DNA from 4 places in the Streptomyces sp. NPDC001443 genome. Region 1 is predicted to be linked to each of the others. Evidence: riboswitches for the same ligand, from Rfam matches in the RefSeq annotation. Region 1 holds a riboswitch; each other region holds the start of a gene.

The links. A riboswitch is a leader RNA that binds a small molecule or an ion and turns the genes downstream of it on or off. The one in region 1 is predicted to bind cyclic di-AMP.
Region 2: linked by a shared signal. The riboswitch ahead of ACWC24_RS11550 (NlpC/P60 family protein) and the one ahead of ACWC24_RS14995 (transglycosylase family protein) in region 1 are both predicted to bind cyclic di-AMP.
Region 3: linked by a shared signal. The riboswitch ahead of ACWC24_RS38855 (M23 family metallopeptidase) and the one ahead of ACWC24_RS14995 (transglycosylase family protein) in region 1 are both predicted to bind cyclic di-AMP.
Region 4: linked by a shared signal. The riboswitch ahead of ACWC24_RS23260 (M23 family metallopeptidase) and the one ahead of ACWC24_RS14995 (transglycosylase family protein) in region 1 are both predicted to bind cyclic di-AMP.

What each region holds. Positions count from the first base shown of each region.
Region 1 covers NZ_JBSFIA010000011.1:142,312-145,693, reverse strand. The annotation lists gene eno (phosphopyruvate hydratase) at 1-989, opposite strand, end outside; gene ACWC24_RS14995 (transglycosylase family protein) at 1,306-1,968, opposite strand; cyclic di-AMP (ydaO/yuaA leader) riboswitch at 1,972-2,140, opposite strand; gene ACWC24_RS14990 (transglycosylase family protein) at 2,487-3,332, opposite strand.
Region 2 covers NZ_JBSFIA010000008.1:24,159-27,540, reverse strand. The annotation lists gene ACWC24_RS11555 (SLAC1 family transporter) at 1-462, opposite strand, end outside; gene ACWC24_RS11550 (NlpC/P60 family protein) at 592-1,779, opposite strand; cyclic di-AMP (ydaO/yuaA leader) riboswitch at 1,788-1,959, opposite strand; gene pcrA (DNA helicase PcrA) at 2,339-3,382, shown strand, end outside.
Region 3 covers NZ_JBSFIA010000062.1:21,568-24,949, reverse strand. The annotation lists gene ACWC24_RS38860 (PP2C family protein-serine/threonine phosphatase) at 1-893, shown strand, start outside; cyclic di-AMP (ydaO/yuaA leader) riboswitch at 1,150-1,315, shown strand; gene ACWC24_RS38855 (M23 family metallopeptidase) at 1,326-2,354, shown strand; gene ACWC24_RS38850 (aldo/keto reductase) at 2,519-3,382, shown strand, end outside.
Region 4 covers NZ_JBSFIA010000023.1:4,970-8,351, forward strand. The annotation lists gene ACWC24_RS23245 (helix-turn-helix domain-containing protein) at 1-30, shown strand, start outside; gene ACWC24_RS23250 (DUF6126 family protein) at 27-152, shown strand; gene ACWC24_RS23255 (tyrosine-protein phosphatase) at 206-1,003, opposite strand; cyclic di-AMP (ydaO/yuaA leader) riboswitch at 1,456-1,615, shown strand; gene ACWC24_RS23260 (M23 family metallopeptidase) at 1,620-2,546, shown strand; gene ACWC24_RS23265 (SGNH/GDSL hydrolase family protein) at 2,799-3,382, shown strand, end outside.

The DNA.
Region 1 (3,382 bases):
GAGCCCTCCTCGATGCCGCGGGCCAGACGCTCGGGGTTGGTGACGAAGAGGTCGTCGCCGACGATCTGGACCTTGTCGCCCAGCTTCTCGGTGATGACCTTCCAGCCGGCCCAGTCGTCCTCGAACAGCGGGTCCTCGATGGAGACCAGCGGGTACGCCGCCACGAGCTCGGCGTAGTACTCGGTCATCTCGGCGGCGGAGCGCTCCTTGCCCTCGAAGGTGTAGACGCCGTCCTTGTAGAACTCGGAGGCGGCGACGTCGAGGGCGAGGGCGATCTGCTCGCCGGGGGTGTAACCGGCCTCCTTGATGGCCTCGACGATGAGGTCGAGGGCGGCGCGGTTGGACTCCAGGTTCGGGGCGAAGCCGCCCTCGTCGCCGAGACCGGTGGACAGGCCCTTGGTCTTCAGCACCTTCTTGAGGGTGTGGTAGACCTCGGCGCCCCAGCGCAGGGCCTCGGAGAAGGTCTCCGCGCCGATCGGGGCGATCATGAACTCCTGGATGTCCACGTTGGAGTCGGCGTGCGAGCCGCCGTTCAGGATGTTCATCATCGGAACGGGCAGCAGGTGCGCGTTCGGGCCGCCCAGGTAGCGGAAGAGCGGGAGGTCGGAGGCCTCGGACGCGGCGTGCGCGACGGCGAGGGAGACGCCGAGGATGGCGTTCGCGCCGAGCGAGCCCTTGTTGTCGGTGGCGTCCAGGTCGAACATCGCCTGGTCGATCAGGCGCTGCTCGGTGGCGTCGTAGCCGACGAGCTCCGGGCCGATCTGCTCGATGACGGCGAGGACGGCCTTCTCGACACCCTTGCCCTGGTACCGGTTGGGGTCACCGTCACGGAGCTCGATGGCCTCGAAGGCACCGGTGGAGGCGCCGGACGGGACGGCGGCACGACCCGTGCTGCCGTCGTCGAGGCCGACCTCGACCTCGACCGTGGGGTTGCCTCGGGAGTCCAGGATTTCCCGGGCTACGACGACGTCGATGGACGGCACGAGCATCTCCTTCTGGGATGTGACGCAAGCTGTGCCGGGCCGGAAGGCCCGGTGATGCGCAGGCCTGTGGTGGCCGCGCGTGACTGAGCCTAACCGCCCCGAGGCGATCAGCCGGTCGTTGACCGCGTCATGGACGGAACCGAGAGTAAATTGTTTCCGAACGGAACAAAGCCGGTTCGACAAAAAAACCCCGTCCCGGTGCGTACGGGGGAAGAACGCACCGGGACGGGGAGCCCGTGGGGACGGGGGGACGGCCCTCACGTGGCCTCCACAATGAAGGACACGGCTGGGAGGCCGCCGTGGTTCAGCTACGAGCCCGCTGTCACTTCAGGTGCAGCTGCTGGCCCGGGTAGATGACGTCGGCGTCGGCGACGACGCCCTTGTTCAGCTTGAACAGCGCCTGCCAGCCGCCCTCGACGTTGTGCTTCTGGGCGATGGTGCTGAGCGTGTCGCCCTTGACGACCTTGTACTCGCCGTCACCCTTGGCGACCGTCTGGCCGGCCGGGGTGGTGACGGTCTTCGCGGCGGCCGGGCGCTCGGCGGAGCGGGTGGCGGCCTGCGTGTCGGTCGAGCGGGTGGTGGTGCTCGGCGCGGCGGCGGCAGCGGCGTAGGGGGTGCGGGACAGGCCCTTGCCGCAGACCGGCCAGGCGCCCTTGCCCTGGGAGGCGAGGACCTTCTCGGCGATGGTGATCTGCTGGGCCTTGGTGGCCAGGTTGGCCTGCGAGGCGTACTGCGTGCCGCCGTACGCGGCCCAGGTGGAGGCGGAGAACTGGACGCCGCCGTAGTAGCCGTTGCCGGTGTTGATGGCCCAGTTGCCGCCGGACTCGCACTGGGCGACGACGTCCCACTCGGCGGCGGTGGCGGCGGAGGCGTTGCCGGCCGCGAACAGCGGGGCGGCGACGGCGACACCGGCGACACCGGCGAGCGCGGCGATGCGGGTGGCCTTGGACGGGCGGCGGTGCGTGCCCTTACCGGAAAACAGCATGGTTGATCCCCTCACCGACGCCTGCGAGGTGAGCTGTCGGGTTCGGGCCGGTTGAGTTGCCCGGCCACGTCCCTCACGGGACGCGGCTTCACCCCGAGCCGGCACCAGCTTCAACCGCTGGGCCAGGCGCTTACCTTGGGTCCCCCGCTCCTGCCCACGGCGCTTGACGCGACGAATGTTCCCGGGCAGCCGCTGGCAGGACTCGGCGTTGCGGCAGCCGGTGCCCGCTGTGGCGAGCGATCTCGACCGTAAACAGGCGATCCGGGGAATTCCAAAGACGATCAGGGCTTCTGAGACTCATCCCACAGTTTCACCAAAACGGACATTTACCGGCGAAACGGGGCGTCAACTCTCGCCGTCTTACGCCCGTTTAGGCAGCTGCCTCCCAGGCCTGACCGGGAAGGACACGGGCCCCGACGGCACCACCCGCCCCCTGCTCATCCTGCGGAGCGGGGGCCGTCCGTCGCGGAGGCCCGGAGGGTCGGCCGGGGGTGGCGGACCACCCCGGCGCGGACGGGTTACGAGCCGTACGCGGTCGAGGCGTGCCGGCCGACGAAGGAGAGGTCGGCGTCGACGGAGGCCGTGTCCTCGTCGGCGCTGGCGCCGCGGTGGCGGCCGGTGCCCAGGTCGCCCGTGTCGACCAGACCCGAAGCGCCGACGGCCTGACGGGAATTGACCGAATCATCCACCTTCGCACTACTTGCGGCAGACTCATCGTCCTGCGCGTCACTCGTGGCAGCGTCGGAGGTTTTGTCCGTCTTGTCCGTCGTGGCCGCGGAAGAAGTGTCGGGGGACGCCGTGCCGGAAGGCGGGGCGGACGGGTCGGCGGACGCGGTGCCGGTGGCGGGCGTCGCGGACGGGTCGGCGGCGGAGTCGGCGGCGGAGTCGGACAGACCGAGCGGGTCCGTCACCGAGGGCGCCCCGGTCGCGCCGGACGTGCCGCTCGCGGTGTCGCCCGCCACACCCGTGTCGACGGCGGCCGTCGCGGAGTCCTTGGCGAGCCCGGAGGTCAGTCCGCACGTGGACCAGGCACCGGCCCCCTGGGCGGCGAGGATCTTCTCGGCGACGGCTATCTGCTGCGACCTGCTGGCCAGATCGGCCCTGGAGGCGTAGTCGAGACCGCCGTACTGCTCCCAGTCCGCCTGGGTCAGGTGCAGGCCCCCGAAGTGCCCGTCGCCGCTGTCCGCGCTCCACGAGCCACCGGTCTCGCACTGCGCAACCTGGTCCCAGGTGCTGCCCTCGGCCGCGCTCGCGCCACCGGCGCCCAGAAGCGGGATGGCGATGGCGGAACCTGCCACGCCGGCCGCGACGAGCAGGGCCGGGGCCTGGCGGGGACGACGGTGACGACCGTTTCCGGAGAGCATGCGGAAACCTTTCGTGCGACAGCAGTGACCGACACGGCGTGACGCTGGCG
Region 2 (3,382 bases), on a different contig from region 1:
CGCGGCGAGGGTGGCCGCCAGCACCGCGAGGCCCTGGGTGGCCACGCACGCGAGGAACACCGCCCCCGGCATACGGTTCCCCCAGTGCCGCAGGACGGCCACGAGCAGCCCCGGCCACAGCACGGCGGCCAGCGCCAGCAGCGCCTCGGCCAGGGTCTGCCCCCCCAGCAGCGAGAAGCGGGTGCCGAGCACCGTGGTCGCGGCGACCGCGGTGAGCGCGGCCGGTGCGGTCGCCCGGCGCACCCAGGCCTCCCGCTCCCACAGCAGCTGGACGGCGAAGCCCGCCGCCAGGGCCAGCCAGGCGACGCAGGCCGGCACCAGAGCGATCCGGGACGGCACCTCGTACCCCGTCTGCTCCAGTCCGACCGACAGGATGCCGGTCGCCAGCACCGCGGCTCCGGTCGCCGGCTCACGCCACGCCCACCGGGCGCGGAGCGGCGGGATACGGGGCGTGGAGGGCATGCGGCCGATGCTAAGGAGCCCCGGGCGCGCGGTGAGCGGGGCGCGCGCGGGCGCCCGGAAATACCCGCGACCGCAGGCAGCTCCGCACGCCCCCCGGCACCCGCGCGGGGGGCCGGGCAGCGGGTGGCGTCAGGCCGGGCGGACCACGCTGTGGATCCCGGACTCGCCGTCGTAGTAGATCGACTCCTCGCGGACGTACGCGCCGGGCTTGGGAGCGTGGATCATCATGCCGTCGCCGATGTAGATGCCGACGTGGCTGACGTCGTCGTAGAAGAAGACCAGGTCACCCGGCCGGGCGTCGGGGAGGGAGACGGTGGTGCCGGTGTTCACCTGGTCGTAGGTGGTGCGCGGCAGGGTGACCCCGGCGGCCTTCCAGGCGGCCTGGGTGAGGCCGGAGCAGTCGTAGGAGCCGGGCCCGGTCGCGCCCCAGACGTACGGCTTGCCGATCTGCGCGCGGGCGAAGGCGAGCGCCTTCTCGGCCTTGGTGCCGACGGCGGAGTCCGCGGACGAGGAGGACGAAGAACCGGACGAAGAACCGGACGACGAGGACGTGGCGGACGAGCCCGAACTCGACGCCGCGCTCTCCTTCGCCGCTGCTGCCTCCGCTGCCGCCTGCTGCTTCGCGAGCTCCGCCGCCTTGGCCGCGGCCGCCTCCTGCTTCTGCTTCTCGATCGCGGCCAGCCGGGCCTTCTCCTCGGCCGTCAGCCGGGACAGCAGCACGCGCGCGGCGGCGAGCTTCTTCTGGACGGCAGCCTTGGCGGTCTGGAGATCGTTCTGCGCGTCGGTGAGCGTGTCGAGGCTCTCGGTGGCCTTGCGGCGCTCCTGCATCATCGCGGCCTGCTCGGTGACGTAGTCGTCGACCGCGCCCTTCTGCCGCGAGGTCAGCCGGCCCATGAGCTGGGTCTGGTCGAAGTAGTCCTGGGGCGAGTCCGCGAGCAGGAAGGTCGCGGTGTCCGGCGCGGTGGCACCGGTCCGGTACTGCGCCGCGGCGAAGGAACCGAGTTCCTCGCGTGCCTCGTTGAGCTTCTGGGTGCGCCGGGCGACGTCGTCGAGCAGGGTGTCGACGTGCTTGCGCTGCTTGGTGGTCTTCTCTTTGGCCGCGTTGTAGTTCTCGGTCGCCGACTCGGCCTGGCGGTACAGGTCGTCGACTTTCTTCTCGACCTCTTCCAGGCTCGGTCGGCCGTCGTCGGCCGAGGGGGCCGCGTGGGCCGTCTGGGAGAACAGGGCGACGGAGGTGAGGGCCGCCGTGGCCAGGGCGGGGGTCCGTATGCCTGCTGCGCGTGTACCGGTGGGACGCGACTTGCGGTGCGACGCCAAGGGAGGCGACTCCTTCCACACTCCGCCTACCGGGTTAGCTGTCGGGTTCGGGCGGATGATCGGAAGGTTTGCCCTACGGCCTGTCCCCGATGGGGGACGGGGGCCGATTCACCCCAGGTCTTGGTTGGGTCCCCGGCTCCGGACGCCGTGCGGGCGTACCGGACTCGGCGGAGGCCGCGCGGCCCGGCGACGTTCGCCGGTGGGGGTCGTGCGGCCCGCCCGGCACGCTAGCCAACTCCTGTGGCCCTTGTGAAGGTTGATGGGCGATATGCCCGATACATTTTCGTGACCTAGGACCCGGCTGTGTCGGGGTGCGGCCGATCCGGCGTGCTTGTTCCTGCCCTGCGGTGTTCGAGCTCCTTTTTCTGCTTTGTCGCTTCGCGGCGCCGAGGTCACCGAGGGTGACACGGCCTTCCTCGGCCCGGCTCACGGAATGTGACGTTCCCCTCCCGGGCCCCCGCCCGGCCCCCGCCCGGCCCCCGTCCGAGGCTGTACGGCTTCGGGGATGTTCCCGGGACGGCGGCGGGTTGTCGGTGCGGCGCCCTAGACTCGGAGAGCGATGAGCAGCCTCTTTGACGACAGCTTCCTGGCGGATCTCCAGGCCCCCCGGGCCCATGGGGAGGAGCCCCCGCCTCCGCCCGAGGACGAGCACGTGCCGGAGCCGGTTCCGGACGACCTGTTCGGCGGGAAGTTCGACCTGCCGCCGGACCGGGACGAGTACTACCGTGACGGCGCCCCGCGCCCGGTGGTCGACCCGGCCGCCCTCCTGGAGGGGCTCAACGACAACCAGCGCGCCGCCGTCGTGCACTCCGGCTCGCCGCTGCTCATCGTGGCCGGCGCCGGCTCCGGCAAGACCCGGGTGCTCACCCACCGCATCGCCCACCTGCTCGGCGAGCGGAACGTGCACCCGGGGCAGATCCTCGCGATCACCTTCACCAACAAGGCCGCGGGCGAGATGAAGGAGCGCGTCGAGCAGCTCGTCGGCCCGCGCGCGAACGCGATGTGGGTGATGACCTTCCACAGCGCGTGCGTGCGCATCCTGCGTCGCGAGAGCAAGCGCCTCGGCTTCACGTCGTCGTTCTCGATCTACGACGCCGCCGACTCCAAGCGTCTGATGGCCCTGGTCTGCCGCGATCTTGACCTCGACCCCAAGCGCTTCCCGCCGAAGTCCTTCAGCGCCAAGATTTCCAACCTGAAGAACGAGCTGATCGACGAGGAGGACTTCGCGGCCCGGGCCGGCGACGGCTTCGAGAAGACCCTCGCCCAGGCCTACGCGATGTACCAGTCGCGGCTGCGCGAGGCCAACGCGCTCGACTTCGACGACCTGATCATGACGACGGTCAACCTGCTGCGTGCCTTCCCGGACGTCGCCGAGCACTACCGCCGCCGCTTCCGGCACGTGCTCGTCGACGAGTACCAGGACACCAACCACGCCCAGTACGCGCTGGTCCGTGAGCTCGTCGGCACCTCGGAGCACCCCGCGGACGTGCCGCCCGGCGAGTTCGGCCTCCAGCCCGCCGAGCTGTGCGTGGTGGGTGACGCCGACCAGTCGATCTACGCCTTCCGCGGCGCGACCATCCGCAACATCCTCCAGTTCGAGGAG
Region 3 (3,382 bases), on a different contig from region 1:
CCGCCGTCGTCGGCGCGTACGCCGTGCACGTCCGGTTCTCCCGGGTCCCGGACGCCGACGCGGTCACCGAGATCGTCACCGTGGCCACGGTCGCCGCGATGGCCGCGGTCATCAACCGTGTCGTGCGCCGCGGCGACCAGCGCCTCGCCAGCGCCCGCGAGATCGCCGAGGCCGCCCAGCGCGCGGTGCTGCCCGAGCCCGCCGCCCGGATCGGCGGCTACGACGTCGCCGCCCGCTACGAGGCGGCCCAGGCCGACGCCTGCATCGGCGGCGACCTCTACGCCGTGCAGGACACCCCGCACGGCGTGCGGCTGGTCGTCGGGGACGTGCGGGGCAAGGGCATGGGCGCGGTGGCGGCCGTGGCCGTGGTCATCGGGGCCTTCCGGGAGGCCGCCGAGCAGGAGGCGACCCTGGAGGCGGTCGCCCAGCGGCTGGAGCGGGCGCTGGCGCGCGAGGGCACCCGGCGCGACGGGCCCGACGTCTTCGAGGGCTTCACCACCGCCGTGCTCGCCGAACTCCCGCACGGGGAGGAGACGGTGCGGATCCTCAGTCGCGGGCATCCGCCACCGCTGCTGCTGGACCCGGACGGCACCGTGCGCCCCCTGCCGGCCCAGGAGCCGGCCCTGCCGCTCGGCATGGGCGAGCTGGGCAGCCGGCCCGACCGCGCGGAGGAGACCCGGTTCCCCAGGGGCGCCACCCTGCTCCTGCACACCGACGGCGTCTCCGAGGCGCGCGACGTCCAAGGCCGTTTCTACGACCCCGAGGAGCGGCTCGCCGGCCGCTCCTTCCGCGATCCCGAGGAACTGCTCGCCGCTCTCGCGCGGGACGTGCACCGGCACTGCGGGGGAGGTCTGACGGACGACATGGCCCTGCTCGCCGTCCGGCGTCCCTGACCACGCCGTCGTCACGTGGAGTGACCGGACGACCCCCCTGCGCATAACATCTGAGTCACCATCAAAACCGCCGTGACTCCTGAGGTGTTGCCCGCGCGCTCCGCACAAGGGGCAACTCACCCGATTTTCGCCGGTCATCGCCTTAAGTCCTGGCCAAAAATGTTATTGATCAAGCGGAACGGCTTGGAATCCTGCCCTCGTGCCCATTAACGTTCGATAACGCAGCGCGGTCGTCCCAGCCGTCACAAGGCGGCTCCGTGCGCACGCGCCGAATCCCGTAAGGGAACCGGGGAACCAACACCCTGGGGTGAATCGCACGGCCACCACTGTCAGCGACATCAGTGACAGGCGGTATACGCGCGTAGGAGACCTTCCTGCTCCGAACCCGTCAGCTAACCCGGTAGGCGAGAAGGAAGGAAGGAGCACGCCCAAGTGGCGTCCAACCCGCCTGCCCCAGAGGCCCCGTTCGTGCCGAGCCAGACCAGCACCGAGCCCTTCGGCTTCGGCAGCTACCGCACCGACGAGGGTCCGTGGGAGGAATGGAATCCCACCGCGGAGACCGTTCGCCCCCCGCGCGGCAAGCATCGCGTCGCCAAGCAGCGTGGCGGGGGACTCGCCCGCAGCTCCACCGTCCTGGGCGTCGGTGTCATAGCCGCCGTGGCCGGTGGCGGAATGGCCAGCGCCAACACCGGCAAGCCGCCGGTCTCCATCTCCATGCCCGACCTTCCCTCCGTCGGCTCCCTGCTGTCGGACGAGAAGCCCGCCGAGACCACGCAGGACGTCGCGACCCCGCTCAGCGGCATCGGCGTGACCACCGCCGACACCGCCCAGGGCGCCACCGACGCCGGCGAGGCGCTGCGCAGCCGGATCATGGCCCAGGCCGAGCAGCAGCAGACCCAGGTCGATGCCAAGGCCGCCGCCGCTGCCGAGAAGGCCGCCACCGACGCGGCCGCCAAGGCGGAGCAGGAGGCCAAGGACAAGGCCGAGGCCGCCAAGAAGAAGGCGGAGGAAGAGGCCGCGAAGAAGGCCGAGGCCGAGCGCCTGGCCGAGCTCGCCAAGCAGTACACGCTGCCGACCTCCTCGTACACGATCACCTCGACCTTCGGCGAGGCCGGCTCCATGTGGTCCTCCGGGTATCACACGGGCCTCGACTTCGCCGCGCCCACCGGAACGCTCATCAAGGCGATCCACAGCGGCACGATCACCGAGGCGGGCTGGGCCGGCTCCTACGGCTACCGCACGATCCTCACCCTCGACGACGGCACCGAGCTGTGGTTCTGCCACCAGTCCTCGATCAGCGTCAGCGTCGGGCAGAAGGTCGCCACCGGTGATGTCATCGGCCGGGTCGGCGCCACCGGCAACGTCACCGGTCCGCACCTGCACCTGGAGGTCCACCCGGGCGGCAGCGCGGACGGCATCGACCCGATGGCCTGGCTGCGCGGCAAGGGACTCACCCCCTGACGACCCGGGCTCCCCGGTTCTCCTGAACCTCCGGCGGTCCTGGCGACACCCCCCGACGCCAGGACCGCCGGTTTTCCGCTGCCCGGGCACGGGTCCCGGGAACGGGTGGACCGCGGGACAGTCGTACGGAATATCAACTTCAGAGCCGAGCGTTGACACTGAGCATGACTTCTCTTCGCAAGCTCGGTTCCTCCGACCTCGAGGTCTTCCCGCTGGCCCTCGGCGGCAACGTCTTCGGCTGGACCGCCGACCAGGACCGGTCCTTCGCCGTACTCGACGCCTACACGGCCGCCGGCGGCAACTTCATCGACACCGCGGACTCCTACTCGGCCTGGGTCGACGGCAATCAGGGCGGCGAGTCCGAGACGATCATCGGCAACTGGGTCAGGGCCCGCGGCAACCGCGCCGACGTCGTCATCGCCACCAAGGTCAGCCAGCACCCCGGGTTCCCCGGTCTGACCGCCGCCAACATCAAGGCCGCCGCCGACGCCTCGCTGCGCCGCCTCGGCACCGACCACATCGACCTCTACTACACCCACTTCGACAAGCCCGAGGTGCCGGTCGAGGAGATCGTCGGCGCGCTCGACGAACTGGTGCGGGCGGGCAAGGTGCGCCAGATCGGCGCCTCCAACATCTCCCCCGAGCGGCTGCGCGAGTCCCTGGAGTTCTCCGACCGCGAGGGCCTGGCCCGGTACGTGGCCCTCCAGCCCCACTACAACCTGGTCTCGCGCGACACCTACGAGGGAGAACTCCAGGACGTCGCCGACCGGTTCGGCCTCGCGGCCGTCCCCTACTTCGCCCTCGCCTCCGGATTCCTCACGGGCAAGTACCGCCCCGGCACGACGGTCGACAGCGCGCGGGCCACCGGCGCCGCCAAGCACCTGGAGACCGACCGCGGCCGCAAGGTCCTCGCCGCCCTCGACGAGATCGCCGGCGCCCATGACGTCCCGGTCGCCACCGTCGCCCTGGCCTGGCTCGCCGCCCGGCCCACGGTGCTCGCCCCGATCGCCTCCGCGCGGACGGTGGAC
Region 4 (3,382 bases), on a different contig from region 1:
CTCGGCAACGTCATCGGAGAGAGGCCATGAGCGACATCGAGGAGAAGTTCCCCCGCTCCCTCTGGATCAGGCTGATCATCTACATCGCCGTCGGACACGTCCTCGCGGCGTTCATCTGGCTGCTCTTCGAGATCGGCGCGCAGCAGCAGTAGCAGGCAGCAGCAGTAGTACGAGCCCGGCGGCGGGCCGCCGCCGGGCCGAGAGGTCAGTCGAGGAGCCGCTCGCGCAGCCGCTCCCGGGTCTCCGGGGTCAGCTTGAGGCCCTGCTCCAGGTAGGTGTCCACGCCGCCCCAGTTCTCCTCGATGGTCTCCAGCGCCGCGGTCAGGTACTCCGCCCGCGCGTCGAACAGGGGGCCGAGCAACTCCATGACCTCGGGGGAGTAGCCGGCCGAGGACTTGTCGCTGCGGCGCACCTTGTAGCGGCGGTGCGTGGCGTTGGACTCCAGGTAGTCGGCGAGGATCGCCTCGCGCTCCACGCCCAGGGCCAGCAGCGTCACCGCGATGGACAGGCCGGCGCGGTCCTTGCCCGCCGCGCAGTGCATCAGGGCCGGGACGCTGTCCTCGGCGAGCGAGTGCAGCACCCGTGAGTGCTCGCCCGTCCGCTCCTTGACGATGGTGCGGTACGACATGATCATCCGGTGCGCGGCCTTGCCCTCGCCGAGGATCGCGCGCAGCTGCTCGATCTCGCCGTCGCGGACCATCTTCCAGAACTCGGAGCCGTCCGCCGGGTCCGACAGCGGCAGGTTCACGTTGCGCACGCCGGGCAGCTCGACGTCCGGGCCCTCCAGCTTCCGGTCCGCCGCGTTGCGGAAGTCGAAGATCGTGTGCAGCTTCAGGGAGGACAGGAACGCCGTGTCCTCGTCCGTCGCGTGCGCCAGGTGACCGCTGCGGAACAGCACGCCGTGGCGCACCCGCCGCCCGTCGGCGGTGGGCAGTCCGCCGACGTCGCGGAAGTTGCGCACTCCGGCCAGTTCGGGCTCGGTCGACGGGACCTGCTGCGTCAAGGGGGGCTCCTCCCGCTCGCCCCGTCGGCGTGGCTCGGCGGGTGGCCGACGGGATGCGCTGACGACGATACGACATCGGTTCGAGGGCGACCGCGTTGTCCACAGGCCAAAGCCTCGGTGCGGCGATCAGCCTCGTATGTCACTTCTATCTGATCTGCCCCAATTACGCTCTTTGCTGGAAGTCGCCCCGGAATAAAGGTGACTGGGTGGAGGGTGCGTGAGGAGGGTCATATCGGTGACCGTGAGTGCTATGTCATGTTCACGCAATCAGTGCGCTTTTTTGGGGAGATGTGAAGCGGGAGGGGAGGGAATTCACGGAGGGTAATCGGGATCTCTCGTAACGGATCAAGCAAAACGGGCACATCCGGAAGGCGTCGCTTGTCCCGTTGTGGCGGGCTCGCTTACGTTCCACACCGATCCGGGCGGACGCCTAATCCTGCCGCCGCCCGGTGCCCGCACACTCACCCGTGCACGGCAGGAGCGGGGGACCCACAGGCTCGACCGCCTGGTCCCGTCATCGGAACAGGCTAGGGGTTCAGCCGCGCCGCGAGCGCGGCCGGACATCTCCAGTCCGCACCCGACAGCTCACCTCGTAGGCGCCGGAGAGGAATTCGCCATGCCCGCCAAGGGTAAGCACCGCCGTCCCAAGGCCCCGCGCCTCAGCCGCTCGCTCGCCGTCGCCGGAACCGGCGGCGCCGCGCTCGCCCTCCCGCTGCTGGGGGCCACCGGAGCCCACGCGGCGACGCCGCAGTCCGCCGCCCAGCCGGTTCCCGGAACGGCCGTGCAGTCCGTCGCGACGAGCGGCCAGAAGACCGCCGAGCAGACCGACGGGCAGAGCGCGGGTACCCGTATCTACACGGTGGTCGCCGGCGACCACCTCGCGAAGATAGCCGACGCCCAGCACGTCGACGGCGGCTGGCACCGGCTCTACCAGGACAACCGGGCGGCCGTCGGGGCCGATCCGTCGCTGATCCACCCCGGTCTGAAGCTCACCATCGGCGCGAAGGCCGTGACGGGCGGGGGCGCCGAGTCCGCCGCGCCGCAGGCCGCCGCCCCGAAGTCCGCGTCGGCGGAGACCTCTTCCTCTTCGGTGGAGTCGTCCCCCGCGAAGTCCGCCGTCCCGCAGACCGCCGGCAGTGGTTTCGTGCTCCCGGTCGCCGGTGCCCCGATCGGCACCGCGTACCACGTGGCGGGCAGCATGTGGTCCAGCGGTCACCACACCGGCGTCGACTTCGTCGTCCCGACCGGCACCTCGCTCAAGGCCGTCGGCGCGGGCACGGTCGTCTCGGCCGGCTGGGGCGGCGCGTACGGCAACCAGGTCGTCATCCGGCTCGCCGACGGCCACTACGCGCAGTACGCCCACCTGTCCCAGCTCTCCGTCTCGGCCGGCCAGGCCGTGACCCCGGGTCAGCAGGTCGGTCTCTCGGGCGCGACCGGCAACGTGACCGGCCCGCACCTGCACTTCGAGATCCGCACCACCCCGGACTACGGCTCGGACATCGACCCGCTCGCCTACCTCCGCTCGCACGGCGTCGCCGTCTGACCGACGGGCCGTCTCCCGCGCGCCTCTCCGCCGTCGAAGGCCGGACCCCGATCCCCGGGTCCGGCCTTTGGCGCACCCGGGTGCGGGTACTGCGTCGACGTCCCGGATCGCACGCTTATTCCCCGATTGGACAACTCTTTAGGAGTGGCTTATCTCACCGTCCGTCAACCCGTGGCTACGGTCGCGTAGGTCACATTCGAGGGTGAATCATGAGCCGATGTGGCAGACGATTCGAAGAGTGACGGCAGAGCAGTGATCGGGTCGTACGTAGCGGTGGGGGACAGCTTCACCGAGGGCGTCGGCGACCCCGGCCCCGACGGGGCGTTCGTCGGCTGGGCCGACCGGTTCGCGGTACTCCTGGCGGACCGGCAGCCCGAGGGCGACTTCCAGTACACCAATCTCGCGGTACGTGGAAAGCTCCTCGACCAGATCGTGGAGGACCAGCTTCCGCAGGCCGTCCGGCTCGCGCCGGACCTGGTCTCCTTCTGTGCCGGCGGCAACGACATCCTCCGGCCCGGGACCGACCCCGACGAGGTGGCGGAGCGGTTCGAGCGCGCGATCGCCGCGCTGACCGCCGTGTCCGGCACCGTCATGGTGACAACCGGCTTCGACACCCGCGGTGTTCCCCTGCTCAAGCACCTGCGCGGGAAGATCGCGACCTACAACGGGCACGTCCGGGCCGTCGCCGACCGGTACGGCTGCCCGGTGCTGGACCTGTGGTCGCTCAAGTCCGTCCAGGACCGCCGGGCCTGGGACGGCGACCGGCTCCACCTCTCGCCCGAGGGACACACGCGCGTGGCACTGCGCGCGGGCCAGACCCTCGGCGTGGAGGTGCC